DNA from 3 places in the Weizmannia sp. FSL W8-1119 genome. Region 2 is predicted to be linked to each of the others. Evidence: a T-box and tRNA genes for the amino acid it is inferred to sense, from the RefSeq annotation. Region 2 holds a T-box; the other regions hold tRNA genes.
The links. The T-box of region 2 lies ahead of NSQ19_RS09335 (valine--tRNA ligase). A T-box ahead of a tRNA ligase gene usually reads a tRNA of that ligase, here a tRNA-Val.

Region 1 (4,714 bases), 1.7 Mb from region 2:
AAGCAATTGCGATTTCCCAAGTAGCGGCGAGCGAACAGGAAACAGCCCAAACCGGAAGGCTTGCCTTCCGGGGTTGTAGGACACTCATATGGGAGTTACAAAAGAACGGGGTAAGTGAAGCGGCCTGGAAAGGCCTGCCGGAGAAGGTAAAAGCCCTGTAACTGAAACTTCGTTCTCTCCCGAGTGGATCCTGAGTACGGCGGGACACGAGGAATCCCGCCGGAATCCGGGAGGACCATCTCCCAAGGCTAAATACTCCCTAGTGACCGATAGTGAACCAGTACCGTGAGGGAAAGGTGAAAAGCACCCCGGGAGGGGAGTGAAAGAGATCCTGAAACCGTGTGCCTACAAGTAGTCAGAGCCCGTTAACGGGTGATGGCGTGCCTTTTGTAGAATGAACCGGCGAGTTACGGTCTCATGCAAGGTTAAGCTGAAGAAGCGGAGCCGCAGCGAAAGCGAGTCTGAACAGGGCGAAAGAGTATGAGGCCGCAGACCCGAAACCAGGTGATCTACCCATGTCCAGGGTGAAGGCAAGGTAACACTTGCTGGAGGCCCGAACCCACGCACGTTGAAAAGTGCGGGGATGAGGTGTGGGTAGCGGAGAAATTCCAATCGAACTTGGAGATAGCTGGTTCTCTCCGAAATAGCTTTAGGGCTAGCCTCAAGCGGAGAGTTTTGGAGGTAGAGCACTGTTTGGACGAGGGGCCCTCATCGGGTTACCGAATTCAGACAAACTCCGAATGCCAAAAACTTATGCTTGGGAGTCAGACTGTGAGTGATAAGATCCATGGTCGAAAGGGAAACAGCCCAGACCGCCAGCTAAGGTCCCAAAGTATACGTTAAGTGGAAAAGGATGTGGCGTTGCTTAGACAACCAGGATGTTGGCTTAGAAGCAGCCATCATTCAAAGAGTGCGTAATAGCTCACTGGTCGAGTGACGCTGCGCCGAAAATGTACCGGGGCTAAACGTATCACCGAAGCTGCGGATGGACACCGTTTGGTGTCCGTGGTAGGAGAGCGTTCTAAGGGCGTTGAAGCCGGACCGGAAGGACCGGTGGAGCGCTTAGAAGTGAGAATGCCGGTATGAGTAGCGAAAGAAGGGTGAGAATCCCTTCCACCGAATGCCTAAGGTTTCCTGAGGAAGGCTCGTCCGCTCAGGGTTAGTCGGGGCCTAAGCCGAGGCCGAAAGGCGTAGGCGATGGACAACAGGTTGATATTCCTGTACCGCCTCTTCACCGTTTGAACGATGGGGGGACGCAGGAGGATAGGGCAAGCGCGACACTGGTTGATCGCGTCCAAGCAGTTAGGCCGGTGCGGAGGCAAATCCTTCGCGCCAAGGCGGAGCTGTGATGGCGAGGGAAATTAAAGTACCGAAGTTCCTGATTCCACACTGCCAAGAAAAGCCTCTAGTGAGGTGAAAGGCGCCCGTACCGCAAACCGACACAGGTAGGCGAGGAGAGAATCCTAAGGTGAGCGAGAGAACTCTCGTTAAGGAACTCGGCAAAATGACCCCGTAACTTCGGGAGAAGGGGTGCTTTTTGGGGTGTATGCCCCGGGAAGCCGCAGTGAATAGGCCCAGGCGACTGTTTAGCAAAAACACAGGTCTCTGCGAAGCCGCAAGGCGAAGTATAGGGGCTGACACCTGCCCGGTGCTGGAAGGTTAAGGAGAGGGGTTAGCCGCAAGGCGAAGCTCTGAACTGAAGCCCCAGTAAACGGCGGCCGTAACTATAACGGTCCTAAGGTAGCGAAATTCCTTGTCAGGTAAGTTCTGACCCGCACGAAAGGTGTAACGATCTGGGCACTGTCTCAACGAGAGACTCGGTGAAATTATAGTACCTGTGAAGATGCAGGTTACCCGCGACAGGACGGAAAGACCCCATGGAGCTTTACTGCAGCCTGATATTGAATTTTGGTACAGCTTGTACAGGATAGGTAGGAGCCTTGGAAACCGGAGCGCCAGCTTCGGCGGAGGCATCGGTGGGATACTACCCTGGCTGTATTGAAATTCTAACCCGCACCCCTTACCGGGGTGGGAGACAGTGTCAGGCAGGCAGTTTGACTGGGGCGGTCGCCTCCTAAAAGGTAACGGAGGCGCCCAAAGGTTCCCTCAGAATGGTTGGAAATCATTCGCAGAGTGTAAAGGCATAAGGGAGCTTGACTGCGAGACTTACAAGTCGGGCAGGGACGAAAGTCGGGCTTAGTGATCCGGTGGTTCCGCATGGAAGGGCCATCGCTCAACGGATAAAAGCTACCCTGGGGATAACAGGCTGATCTCCCCCAAGAGTCCACATCGACGGGGAGGTTTGGCACCTCGATGTCGGCTCATCGCATCCTGGGGCTGTAGTCGGTCCCAAGGGTTGGGCTGTTCGCCCATTAAAGCGGTACGCGAGCTGGGTTCAGAACGTCGTGAGACAGTTCGGTCCCTATCCGTCGCGGGCGCAGGAAATTTGAGAGGAGCTGTCCTTAGTACGAGAGGACCGGGATGGACGCACCGCTGGTGTACCAGTTGTCTTGCCAAAGGCATCGCTGGGTAGCTATGTGCGGAAGGGATAAGTGCTGAAAGCATCTAAGCATGAAGCCCCCCTCAAGATGAGATTTCCCACAGTTTAACTGGTAAGATCCCTGAAAGATGATCAGGTTGATAGGTCCGGGGTGGAAGCGCGGCGACGCGTGCAGCTGACGGATACTAATCGATCGAGGACTTAACCAAATAGAAAAGCGGAGGTGCCTTACCAAAGGCACTGGCGCTGAACCATTTTCAAAGTTAGAAACGCATTCTCCGTTTACAGTTTTTTCTCCCATCCGGTTTTCAGGGAATCACATAATTCCTGTTGATAAGCAATGGAAACTTTGTTATAATGATTTTTGTCATTGAGGTCCGGTGACGATGGCGGAAAGGTCACACCCGTTTCCATCCCGAACACGGAAGTTAAGCTTTCCAGCGCCGATGGTAGTTGGGGGTTTCCCCCTGCGAGAGTAGGACGCTGCCGGGCCCGATATTCCGCAGTAGCTCAGTGGTAGAGCAATCGGCTGTTAACCGATCGGTCGTAGGTTCGAATCCTACCTGCGGAGTCATATGCTTCCATAGCTCAGCAGGTAGAGCACTTCCATGGTAAGGAAGAGGTCATCGGTTCGAGCCCGATTGGAAGCTTATATTTTTTTGGCCCGTTGGTCAAGCGGTTAAGACACCGCCCTTTCACGGCGGTAACACGGGTTCGAATCCCGTACGGGTCACCATTTACATATTTGGAGGATTAGCTCAGCTGGGAGAGCGTCTGCCTTACAAGCAGAGGGTCGGCGGTTCGAGCCCGTCATCCTCCATTTGTATGCCGGTCTAGCTCAATTGGTAGAGCAACTGACTTGTAATCAGTAGGTTGGGGGTTCAAGTCCTCTGGCCGGCACCATTTACGGAGGGGTAGCGAAGTGGCTAAACGCGGCGGACTGTAAATCCGCTCCCTCAGGGTTCGGCGGTTCGAATCCGTCCCCCTCCACCATCTCATTTTTTGGGCATGCACTTTGGTGCATTTTTTTGGTGAGAGGGTTCATACTATAGATAATTGGGCCATAGCCAAGCGGTAAGGCAACGGACTTTGACTCCGTCATGCGTTGGTTCGAATCCAGCTGGCCCAGCCTTTTCTATTGAATTGGTTACGCCAATGGATATATAGATTTTTACGAGCCATTAGCTCAGTTGGTAGAGCATCTGACTTTTAATCAGAGGGTCGCAGGTTCGAATCCTGCATGGCTCACTCTTTTCTTTTTTTAAAATATGTGGTATTCTACAAATATGCGGAAGTAGTTTAGTGGTAGAACAACACCTTCCCAAGGTGTGGGTCGCGGGTTCGAGTCCCGTCTTCCGCTTAAAGTTTAAACGCTCAAACCTCTTGATATAAAAGGGTTTGAGCGTTTTTTATTTGTCTGTAAATATTTTTCACTCTATAATACAACTCCAGTGTTGTTGGCGGATGGTTGATGGGTTTTCTGGATTGGTGAAGGAAGGCCCCTTTAAGATGAATAGTCTCACCTCCATTTTCTTGAATAATTATACAGAATTTTGTACAGTTGAGCCAATTGGAAAACAATTTTACAATGATAGATAGAGAGAAGGAAAGGGGACAGTCTGATGGAGAAACATATTGCAATAATGGGGGTTCCAATGGATCTTGGGCAGCGGTATAAAGGGGTAGATCTAGGCCCGCAGGCGATCCGGTATGCAGGTGTGAAAGAAGGACTCGAGAAACTCGGCTGCGCGGTTACCGATTTGGGCAATATTGAAATTGGCAGGGCGGAGCAGCTCCCTGATGACGAAGTCAATGCAAGAAATTTAAAAACGATTGCAAAAGCGAGCCAGTTCATTGCAGAGCATACAGATGAAATTGTAAAAAGCAACCGGTTCCCGCTTATTTTTGGCGGCGACCACAGCATTGCCATTGGGACAATTGCCGGCATCAGCAAACATTACAGAAATCTCGGCGTCATTTGGTTTGATGCGCATGCGGATATGAATACTCCTGAGACAAGCCCTTCCGGAAATGTCCACGGCATGCCGCTTGCCGCCAGCCTCGGGTACGGGCATGCTTCTTTAACGGGCGTTTACGGCTATATTCCGAAACTGAAAGCGGAGCATGTTGTCCTGATCGGGCAGCGGGATTTGGACGAAGGGGAAAAGGATTTCATCCGCAACCTGGGCATTAAAATTTACACGATGGCTGAAA
Region 2 (4,714 bases):
CTAACCCGGCGTGCGCCTGTGTGAAGGAAGCAGGCAAAACTTAGTGTCTTCCTTAGCCTAAAGCGGTCTATGTTCAGGCATCAAGCAAAATGAAAGTCTTCCGAACCCGGAAGGCGCCTGCGTCCAAGCTGCGGCGAATGCGGCGCCAGCGGGGAATGAAAATGAGCAAGCGCCTATTTTTGAGGAGTAACGCTCTAAGAAGGTGAAACGGGTGACTGACCTTTCGCAGCAGGACATCAATCGGATTGTGAAGCATTACGGCCTGAACACTGAATATGTCGGGCGGTACGGAAAAGTGTATAAAATTTATACCGGCCAGGGTATTTTTGCTTTAAAAAAAATTGCACCGCAAAACGGGATGGGATTTATCCGGCATGTCCAGTCCCTGTACCAGCGGGGGTATAACCGTATTGTCCCGGTCTATCCCACGTTGGACGGCCGTTACGGGGTGCTGTATAACGGGGCATTGTACTATTTAATGCCCTGGCTGCCAAACGAAGAAAAAGAAGCACGCGGCGAGAAACATCAAAAAATGTTCAGGGAACTCGCGCGCCTGCACAGCTTGTCCGTCAAAGATACGGAGGTCTCAATAGAAAAACGGCGGGAATACTATGAAGAAACCCTTTCCCGCTGGTACGGGCAGCAGGATTTTTTAGAAGAGTTCCTTGAACGGTGTGAAGAGCAGGTCTATATGTCCCCGTTTGCCCTGTTGTACTGCACCTTTTACAATGAAACGAACCAGGCGCTCAAATTCTCGATCCAGCAGCTGGAAAACTGGTATGAACAATCGAAAGAGATGGAGAAAGCGAGAACGGTGACCATCCACGGAAAAATTTCAACGGAGCATTTCCTGTACGATGAACGCGGGCTCGGATACTTCACCAATTTCGAACTGGCAAAAACCGCTGCGCCTTTTTATGACCTGCTTCCCTTCTTGTCGCGGGCGCTCGACTCCTATCCGAGCCGGTTTGACGACTGCGTGGACTGGGTGAAGACCTACTTCAGCTATTTTCCGCTTAAGGAAGATGAAAAAAGCTTATTTTTCAGCTATCTCGCTTATCCCGCACCGATCATCCAAACCGTGGAGGAATACTTTGCAAATGAAGGGAAACGCCATGAAGCGAGAGCAGTCGCGAAACTGCAGGAAAAGTACTGGCGGATGAAAAATACCGAGTATGTCGTCATGCAGTTGTCACAAGGGACCGCCCCCGCGTCATGAAAAGCAGGGACGGCCATTAAAACCATTCATACTGGAACCCGAGATAAATGAGAATAAATATGGCAAGCAGCAGGACGTCAAACGTGGTCGGAAAAATAATCGTGCGGATGGCCTGAAAGACGGAGAACGGAAGAATCAGCTGCTTGCACACTTTTTTTGCATTCCGCCCCCAAGTACGGACGGCCTGTTTGTCAATTTTTTTCTTCATCATCATCCACCTATCCCTCAAAGATAATGTATGAAAAGCGGGCGGATAAGTGAATCCGTTGCATATTTTTTCTAAAAATGGGCAATGCTATTGACGATTTTCAAAAAAACCGATACCATAAACTATAGCCAATTTCAAAAATCAAAATACAATGAACGGGAAGAGTACAGATTTTGTTTCCATGCAGAGAGGGGAATCAGCTGCTGAAAGATTTCCTATGCGAAACAGGCTGGAAGGTCGCCCGGGAGTAGCTTTTGTGAACCCGATAATAGCAAAAGCCGGCGAAGTGCCGTTAATGACCCGAGAGTGCCGGGCATCCGTTTGCCCGTGAAAAAAGGTGGTACCGCGAACAGACTCCTTTCGTCCTTTTATGGCGAAGGGAGTTTTTGTGTTTATCCGCAAAAAACGCAGAAAGGAATGATACAAATGGAACAGCAGGACATCAGCATGCCGACCAAATATGATCCGCAGGCTGTTGAAAAAGGGCGCTATGAATGGTGGGTGAACGGCAAATTTTTCGAAGCAAAAGGCGATCCGGAAAAGAAGCCGTACACGATTGTGATTCCGCCGCCGAACGTAACCGGCAAGCTCCATCTCGGCCATGCCTGGGATACGGCTTTGCAGGATATTTTAACCCGGATGAAACGGATGCAGGGCTATGATGTGCTCTGGCTGCCGGGGATGGACCACGCCGGGATTGCAACGCAGGCAAAAGTGGAAGCCAAACTGCGTGAAGAAGGCAAATCCCGCTATGACCTCGGCCGCGAGAAGTTTACGGAAGAAGCATGGAAGTGGAAAGCGGAATACGCTCACTTTATCCGCAAACAATGGGCGAAACTCGGCCTCGGGCTCGATTATTCGCGCGAACGTTTTACGCTCGATGAAGGGCTGTCAAAAGCTGTAAAAGAAGTATTTGTTTCGCTTTATAAAAAAGGCTTGATTTACCGCGGCGAGTACATCATCAACTGGGACCCGGAAACGAAAACGGCGCTTTCCGATATTGAAGTAGTCTACAAAGAGGTGCAGGGCGCATTTTACCATCTGGCATACCCGTTAAGCGACGGTTCCGGCACGATTGAAATCGCGACAACGCGCCCCGAAACGATGCTGGGTGATACGGCGGTCGCTGTCCACCCGGATGATGAACGCTACAAACATTTAATCGGGAAAACGATTGTATTGCCAATCGTCGGCCGCGAAATTCCGATTATCGCAGACGAGTATGTTGATATGGCATTTGGTTCCGGCGCCGTAAAAATTACACCGGCCCATGACCCGAACGACTTCGAAGTCGGGAACCGCCACAATCTCGAACGCATCCTTGTGATGAACGAGGACGGCACAATGAATGAAAATGCCGGAAAATACAAAGGCATGGACCGGTTTGAATGCCGCAAACAGATCGTGAAGGACTTGAAAGCACTCGGCGTTCTTGTCAAAGTGGAAGACCATCTCCATTCGGTCGGCCATTCCGAACGGAGCGGCGCGGTTGTCGAACCGTATTTGTCCACGCAATGGTTTGTGAAAATGCAGCCGCTCGCTGATGCCGCGGTAAAACTGCAGGCGTCGGAAGGAAAAGTCCATTTTGTGCCGGAACGCTTTGAAAAAACCTACTTGCACTGGATGGAAAATATCCGCGATTGGTGCATTTCGCGCCAGCTCTGGTGGGGCCACCGGATTCCGGCCTGGTACCATAAAGAAACCGGCGAAGTATATGTTGACACCGAGCCGCCCCGTGACATCGAAAACTGGGAACAGGATCCGGACGTGCTCGATACGTGGTTCAGCTCGGCGCTCTGGCCGTTTTCGACAATGGGCTGGCCTGATGAAGAAGCGGAAGACTACAAGCGTTATTATCCGACCGATACGCTTGTGACCGGCTATGATATCATTTTCTTCTGGGTATCGCGGATGATTTTCCAGGGGCTTGAGTTTACCGGCAAACGCCCGTTCAAAGATGTCCTGATCCATGGCCTTGTCCGCGACGAGCAGGGGCGGAAAATGAGCAAATCGCTCGGCAACGGCGTCGACCCGATGGAAGTAATCGACAAATACGGCGCGGACTCGCTCCGCTATTTCCTTACTACCGGCAGCGCGCCCGGCCAGGATTTGCGTTTCAGTTACGAAAAAGTCGAAGCGGTCTGGAATTTCGCCAATAAAATTTGGAACGCCTCCCGTTTTGCGCTTATGAACATGAACGGGCTGAAATACGAAGAAATTGACCTTTCCGGTGAAAAATCAGTCGCTGACAAATGGATTTTAACGCGTTTGAACGAAACGATCGAAACCGTTACAAAACTGGCGGACAAATACGAATTCGGCGAAGCCGGGCGCATGCTTTACAATTTTATCTGGGACGATTTCTGCGACTGGTACATTGAAATGGCAAAACTGCCGCTTTACAGCGAAGATGAAGCAGCGAAGAAAACGGCGCGCTCGGTCCTCGCGTATGTGCTCGACAATACGATGCGGCTTTTGCACCCGTTCATGCCGTTTATTACCGAGGAAATTTGGCAAAACCTGCCGCATCAGGGGGAATCGATCACAACAGCCGCGTGGCCGGAAGCGGACGAAAGCCTTACGGATGCCGCGGCCAGCGAAGAAATGAAACTGCTTGTCGACATCATCCGTTCTGTCCGCAATATCCGCGCCGAAGTGAACACGCCGTTAAGCAAAAAAATCAAACTGCATTTGAAAGCGAAAGACGAGACGGTCTTAGCGGCTTTAAAACGAAACGAAGCGTACATTACCCGTTTCTGCAACCCGGATGAATTGAAAATGGGGCTTGACCTTGAGGCGCCGGACAAAGCCATGACTGCGGTCGTTTCCGGTGTGGAACTGTTCCTGCCGCTTGAAGGGCTGATCAATTTTGAAGAAGAACTGGCACGGCTCAGGAAAGAGTTGGAAAAATGGAATAAAGAAGTTGAACGCGTCCAGAAAAAACTGTCCAATGAAGGGTTCCTGAAAAAAGCGCCGGAAAAAGTCGTTGCCGAAGAACGGGCAAAAGAAAAAGACTATCTCGAAAAACGAAGCGCCGTCGAAACGCGCATCAGAGAACTTGAAAACCAGTAACACAAGGGCGGAAGGCGAATTCTTTACGGATTCGTCTTCCTTGCATACGGGAGGAAAGGCAAATGTTTGAAACCTATGAAGAAGCGGTCGGCTGGATCCGGTCCTGCTCGAAATTCGGGATGAAACCGGGGCTTGAACGGATGCAGTGGCTGATGGAAAAATTGCACCACCCGGAACAAAAAATCCGGACGGTCCACGTGGCCGGGACGAACGGA
Region 3 (4,714 bases), 1.8 Mb from region 2:
GAAAAGTGCGGGGATGAGGTGTGGGTAGCGGAGAAATTCCAATCGAACTTGGAGATAGCTGGTTCTCTCCGAAATAGCTTTAGGGCTAGCCTCAAGCGGAGAGTTTTGGAGGTAGAGCACTGTTTGGACGAGGGGCCCTCATCGGGTTACCGAATTCAGACAAACTCCGAATGCCAAAAACTTATGCTTGGGAGTCAGACTGTGAGTGATAAGATCCATGGTCGAAAGGGAAACAGCCCAGACCGCCAGCTAAGGTCCCAAAGTATACGTTAAGTGGAAAAGGATGTGGCGTTGCTTAGACAACCAGGATGTTGGCTTAGAAGCAGCCATCATTCAAAGAGTGCGTAATAGCTCACTGGTCGAGTGACGCTGCGCCGAAAATGTACCGGGGCTAAACGTATCACCGAAGCTGCGGATGGACACCGTTTGGTGTCCGTGGTAGGAGAGCGTTCTAAGGGCGTTGAAGCCGGACCGGAAGGACCGGTGGAGCGCTTAGAAGTGAGAATGCCGGTATGAGTAGCGAAAGAAGGGTGAGAATCCCTTCCACCGAATGCCTAAGGTTTCCTGAGGAAGGCTCGTCCGCTCAGGGTTAGTCGGGGCCTAAGCCGAGGCCGAAAGGCGTAGGCGATGGACAACAGGTTGATATTCCTGTACCGCCTCTTCACCGTTTGAACGATGGGGGGACGCAGGAGGATAGGGCAAGCGCGACACTGGTTGATCGCGTCCAAGCAGTTAGGCCGGTGCGGAGGCAAATCCTTCGCGCCAAGGCGGAGCTGTGATGGCGAGGGAAATTAAAGTACCGAAGTTCCTGATTCCACACTGCCAAGAAAAGCCTCTAGTGAGGTGAAAGGCGCCCGTACCGCAAACCGACACAGGTAGGCGAGGAGAGAATCCTAAGGTGAGCGAGAGAACTCTCGTTAAGGAACTCGGCAAAATGACCCCGTAACTTCGGGAGAAGGGGTGCTTTTTGGGGTGTATGCCCCGGGAAGCCGCAGTGAATAGGCCCAGGCGACTGTTTAGCAAAAACACAGGTCTCTGCGAAGCCGCAAGGCGAAGTATAGGGGCTGACACCTGCCCGGTGCTGGAAGGTTAAGGAGAGGGGTTAGCCGCAAGGCGAAGCTCTGAACTGAAGCCCCAGTAAACGGCGGCCGTAACTATAACGGTCCTAAGGTAGCGAAATTCCTTGTCAGGTAAGTTCTGACCCGCACGAAAGGTGTAACGATCTGGGCACTGTCTCAACGAGAGACTCGGTGAAATTATAGTACCTGTGAAGATGCAGGTTACCCGCGACAGGACGGAAAGACCCCATGGAGCTTTACTGCAGCCTGATATTGAATTTTGGTACAGCTTGTACAGGATAGGTAGGAGCCTTGGAAACCGGAGCGCCAGCTTCGGCGGAGGCATCGGTGGGATACTACCCTGGCTGTATTGAAATTCTAACCCGCACCCCTTACCGGGGTGGGAGACAGTGTCAGGCAGGCAGTTTGACTGGGGCGGTCGCCTCCTAAAAGGTAACGGAGGCGCCCAAAGGTTCCCTCAGAATGGTTGGAAATCATTCGCAGAGTGTAAAGGCATAAGGGAGCTTGACTGCGAGACTTACAAGTCGGGCAGGGACGAAAGTCGGGCTTAGTGATCCGGTGGTTCCGCATGGAAGGGCCATCGCTCAACGGATAAAAGCTACCCTGGGGATAACAGGCTGATCTCCCCCAAGAGTCCACATCGACGGGGAGGTTTGGCACCTCGATGTCGGCTCATCGCATCCTGGGGCTGTAGTCGGTCCCAAGGGTTGGGCTGTTCGCCCATTAAAGCGGTACGCGAGCTGGGTTCAGAACGTCGTGAGACAGTTCGGTCCCTATCCGTCGCGGGCGCAGGAAATTTGAGAGGAGCTGTCCTTAGTACGAGAGGACCGGGATGGACGCACCGCTGGTGTACCAGTTGTCTTGCCAAAGGCATCGCTGGGTAGCTATGTGCGGAAGGGATAAGTGCTGAAAGCATCTAAGCATGAAGCCCCCCTCAAGATGAGATTTCCCACAGTTTAACTGGTAAGATCCCTGAAAGATGATCAGGTTGATAGGTCCGGGGTGGAAGCGCGGTGACGCGTGCAGCTGACGGATACTAATCGATCGAGGACTTAACCAAATAGAAAAGCGAAGGTGCCTTGTTTAGCCCCGACAAGCGAATGTTCTGACCGGCATGGAGCCGTCTTTTGGCTCCGTGGCGGGCAGGTTATTCGACCTTGAGGGGCTAGGCACCGGAGCTGGACAATAGAAAAGCGGAAGCGCCTTGGTCATCGGCGTACGGATTTCGGAGCTTTCGACTGAGATAAAGGAAACACGGCGAGCCCCTAAAGGCGAGCCGATGCCCGCTTATCGTAGGGAGAAAGCGCAGAAATACGCTAGCCGATAGGCGCTGGAGCTAGACAATTTTCAAAGTTAGAAACCAAAGCTATTCTCCGTTTACAGTTTTTTCTCCCATCTGGTTTTCAGGGAACACATCCCAAAATAAAATACAGGTCCGGTGATGATGGCGGAAAGGTCACACCCGAATACATCCCGAACTCGGAAGTTAAGCTTTCCAGCGCCGATGGTAGTTGGGGGTTTCCCCCTGCGAGAGTAGGACGTTGCCGGGCCATAATACGGAGGATTAGCTCAGCTGGGAGAGCGTCTGCCTTACAAGCAGAGGGTCGGCGGTTCGATCCCGTCATCCTCCACCATAAATATGAGCCATTAGCTCAGTTGGTAGAGCATCTGACTTTTAATCAGAGGGTCGCAGGTTCGAATCCTGCATGGCTCATCATATTTAGCAGGAGATAAGAATTTCAGCCTGTTCAAAGTCGCCCTGAAATTCTTTGTTATCTGCATCTTTTGCGGAAGTAGTTCAGTGGTAGAACATCACCTTGCCAAGGTGGGGGTCGCGGGTTCGAATCCCGTCTTCCGCTCCATTTTTTTCTCTTGCCGGGGTGGCGGAATTGGCAGACGCACAGGACTTAAAATCCTGCGGTAGGTGACTACCGTACCGGTTCGACTCCGGTCCTCGGCACCATTCAATGTATGCGCCCATAGCTCAATTGGATAGAGCGTTTGACTACGGATCAAAAGGTTAGGGGTTCGACTCCTCTTGGGCGCGCCATATACGGGAAGTAGCTCAGCTTGGTAGAGCACATGGTTTGGGACCATGGGGTCGCAGGTTCGAATCCTGTCTTCCCGACCATTCAAATTCGGGGCCTTAGCTCAGCTGGGAGAGCGCCTGCTTTGCACGCAGGAGGTCAGCGGTTCGATCCCGCTAGGCTCCACCAAAGAAGCATTGACTTTTAAATAAATAGGTGCTATAATTTAAAAGTTGCTGTTTGAGATTGTTCCTTGAAAACTGGACAAAACGAAACGTCAAATTCTTTTTGAGCTTTTATCAAACATCTTTACTGAGAGTTTGATCCTGGCTCAGGACGAACGCTGGCGGCGTGCCTAATACATGCAAGTCGTGCGGACCTTTTAAAAGCTTGCTTTTAAAAGGTTAGCGGCGGACGGGTGAGTAACACGTGGGCAACCTGCCTGTAAGACTGGGATAACGCCGGGAAACCGGGGCTAATACCGGATAGTTTTTTCCTCCGCATGGAGGAAAAAGGAAAGGCGGCTTCGGCTGCCACTTACAGATGGGCCCGCGGCGCATTAGCTAGTTGGCGGGGTAATGGCCCACCAAGGCAACGATGCGTAGCCGACCTGAGAGGGTGATCGGCCACATTGGGACTGAGACACGGCCCAAACTCCTACGGGAGGCAGCAGTAGGGAATCTTCCGCAATGGACGAAAGTCTGACGGAGCAACGCCGCGTGAGTGAAGAAGGCCTTCGGGTCGTAAAACTCTGTTGCCGGGGAAGAACAAGTGCCGTTCGAACAGGGCGGCGCCTTGACGGTACCCGGCCAGAAAGCCACGGCTAACTACGTGCCAGCAGCCGCGGTAATACGTAGGTGGCAAGCGTTGTCCGGAATTATTGGGCGTAAAGCGCGCGCAGGCGGCTTCTTAAGTCTGATGTGAAATCTTGCGGCTCAACCGCAAGCGGTCATTGGAAACTGGGAGGCTTGAGTGCAGAAGAGGAGAGTGGAATTCCACGTGTAGCGGTGAAATGCGTAGAGATGTGGAGGAACACCAGTGGCGAAGGCGGCTCTCTGGTCTGTAACTGACGCTGAGGCGCGAAAGCGTGGGGAGCAAACAGGATTAGATACCCTGGTAGTCCACGCCGTAAACGATGAGTGCTAAGTGTTAGAGGGTTTCCGCCCTTTAGTGCTGCAGCTAACGCATTAAGCACTCCGCCTGGGGAGTACGGCCGCAAGGCTGAAACTCAAAGGAATTGACGGGGGCCCGCACAAGCGGTGGAGCATGTGGTTTAATTCGAAGCAACGCGAAGAACCTTACCAGGTCTTGACATCCTCTGACCTCCCTGGAGACAGGGCCTTCCCCTTCGGGGGACAGAGTGACAGGTGGTGCATGGTTGTCGTCAGCTCGTGTCGTGAGATGTTGGGTTAAGTCCCGCAACGAGCGCAACCCTTGACCTTAGTTGCCAGCATTGAGTTGGGCACTCTAAGGTGACTGCCGGTGACAAACCGGAGGAAGGTGGGGATGACGTCAAATCATCATGCCCCTTATGACCTGGGCTACACACGTGCTACAATGGATGGTACAAAGGGCTGCGAGACCGCGAGGTTAAGCCAATCCCAGAAA

Region 1: it encodes a tRNA-Val, which carries the amino acid that the T-box ahead of NSQ19_RS09335 (valine--tRNA ligase) is inferred to sense. The anticodon was not compared.
Region 3: it encodes a tRNA-Val, which carries the amino acid that the T-box ahead of NSQ19_RS09335 (valine--tRNA ligase) is inferred to sense. The anticodon was not compared.

Annotation. Positions count from the first base shown of each region.
Region 1 covers NZ_JBBOZL010000001.1:181,678-186,391, forward strand. The annotation lists rRNA gene NSQ19_RS00945 (23S ribosomal RNA) at 1-2,709, shown strand, start outside; rRNA gene rrf (5S ribosomal RNA) at 2,877-2,992, shown strand; tRNA gene NSQ19_RS00955 (tRNA-Asn) at 3,000-3,071, shown strand; tRNA gene NSQ19_RS00960 (tRNA-Thr) at 3,078-3,150, shown strand; tRNA gene NSQ19_RS00965 (tRNA-Glu) at 3,162-3,236, shown strand; tRNA gene NSQ19_RS00970 (tRNA-Val) at 3,248-3,320, shown strand; tRNA gene NSQ19_RS00975 (tRNA-Thr) at 3,328-3,403, shown strand; tRNA gene NSQ19_RS00980 (tRNA-Tyr) at 3,409-3,493, shown strand; tRNA gene NSQ19_RS00985 (tRNA-Gln) at 3,558-3,629, shown strand; tRNA gene NSQ19_RS00990 (tRNA-Lys) at 3,676-3,748, shown strand; tRNA gene NSQ19_RS00995 (tRNA-Gly) at 3,789-3,860, shown strand; gene rocF (arginase) at 4,123-4,714, shown strand, end outside.
Region 2 covers NZ_JBBOZL010000001.1:1,892,555-1,897,268, reverse strand. The annotation lists gene ysxE (spore coat protein YsxE) at 203-1,219, shown strand; gene NSQ19_RS09340 (hypothetical protein) at 1,236-1,427, opposite strand; T-box leader at 1,570-1,798, shown strand; gene NSQ19_RS09335 (valine--tRNA ligase) at 1,854-4,499, shown strand; gene NSQ19_RS09330 (bifunctional folylpolyglutamate synthase/dihydrofolate synthase) at 4,562-4,714, shown strand, end outside.
Region 3 covers NZ_JBBOZL010000001.1:70,456-75,169, forward strand. The annotation lists rRNA gene NSQ19_RS00340 (23S ribosomal RNA) at 1-2,139, shown strand, start outside; rRNA gene rrf (5S ribosomal RNA) at 2,514-2,629, shown strand; tRNA gene NSQ19_RS00350 (tRNA-Val) at 2,638-2,713, shown strand; tRNA gene NSQ19_RS00355 (tRNA-Lys) at 2,721-2,793, shown strand; tRNA gene NSQ19_RS00360 (tRNA-Gly) at 2,867-2,941, shown strand; tRNA gene NSQ19_RS00365 (tRNA-Leu) at 2,954-3,042, shown strand; tRNA gene NSQ19_RS00370 (tRNA-Arg) at 3,053-3,129, shown strand; tRNA gene NSQ19_RS00375 (tRNA-Pro) at 3,134-3,210, shown strand; tRNA gene NSQ19_RS00380 (tRNA-Ala) at 3,220-3,295, shown strand; rRNA gene NSQ19_RS00385 (16S ribosomal RNA) at 3,415-4,714, shown strand, end outside.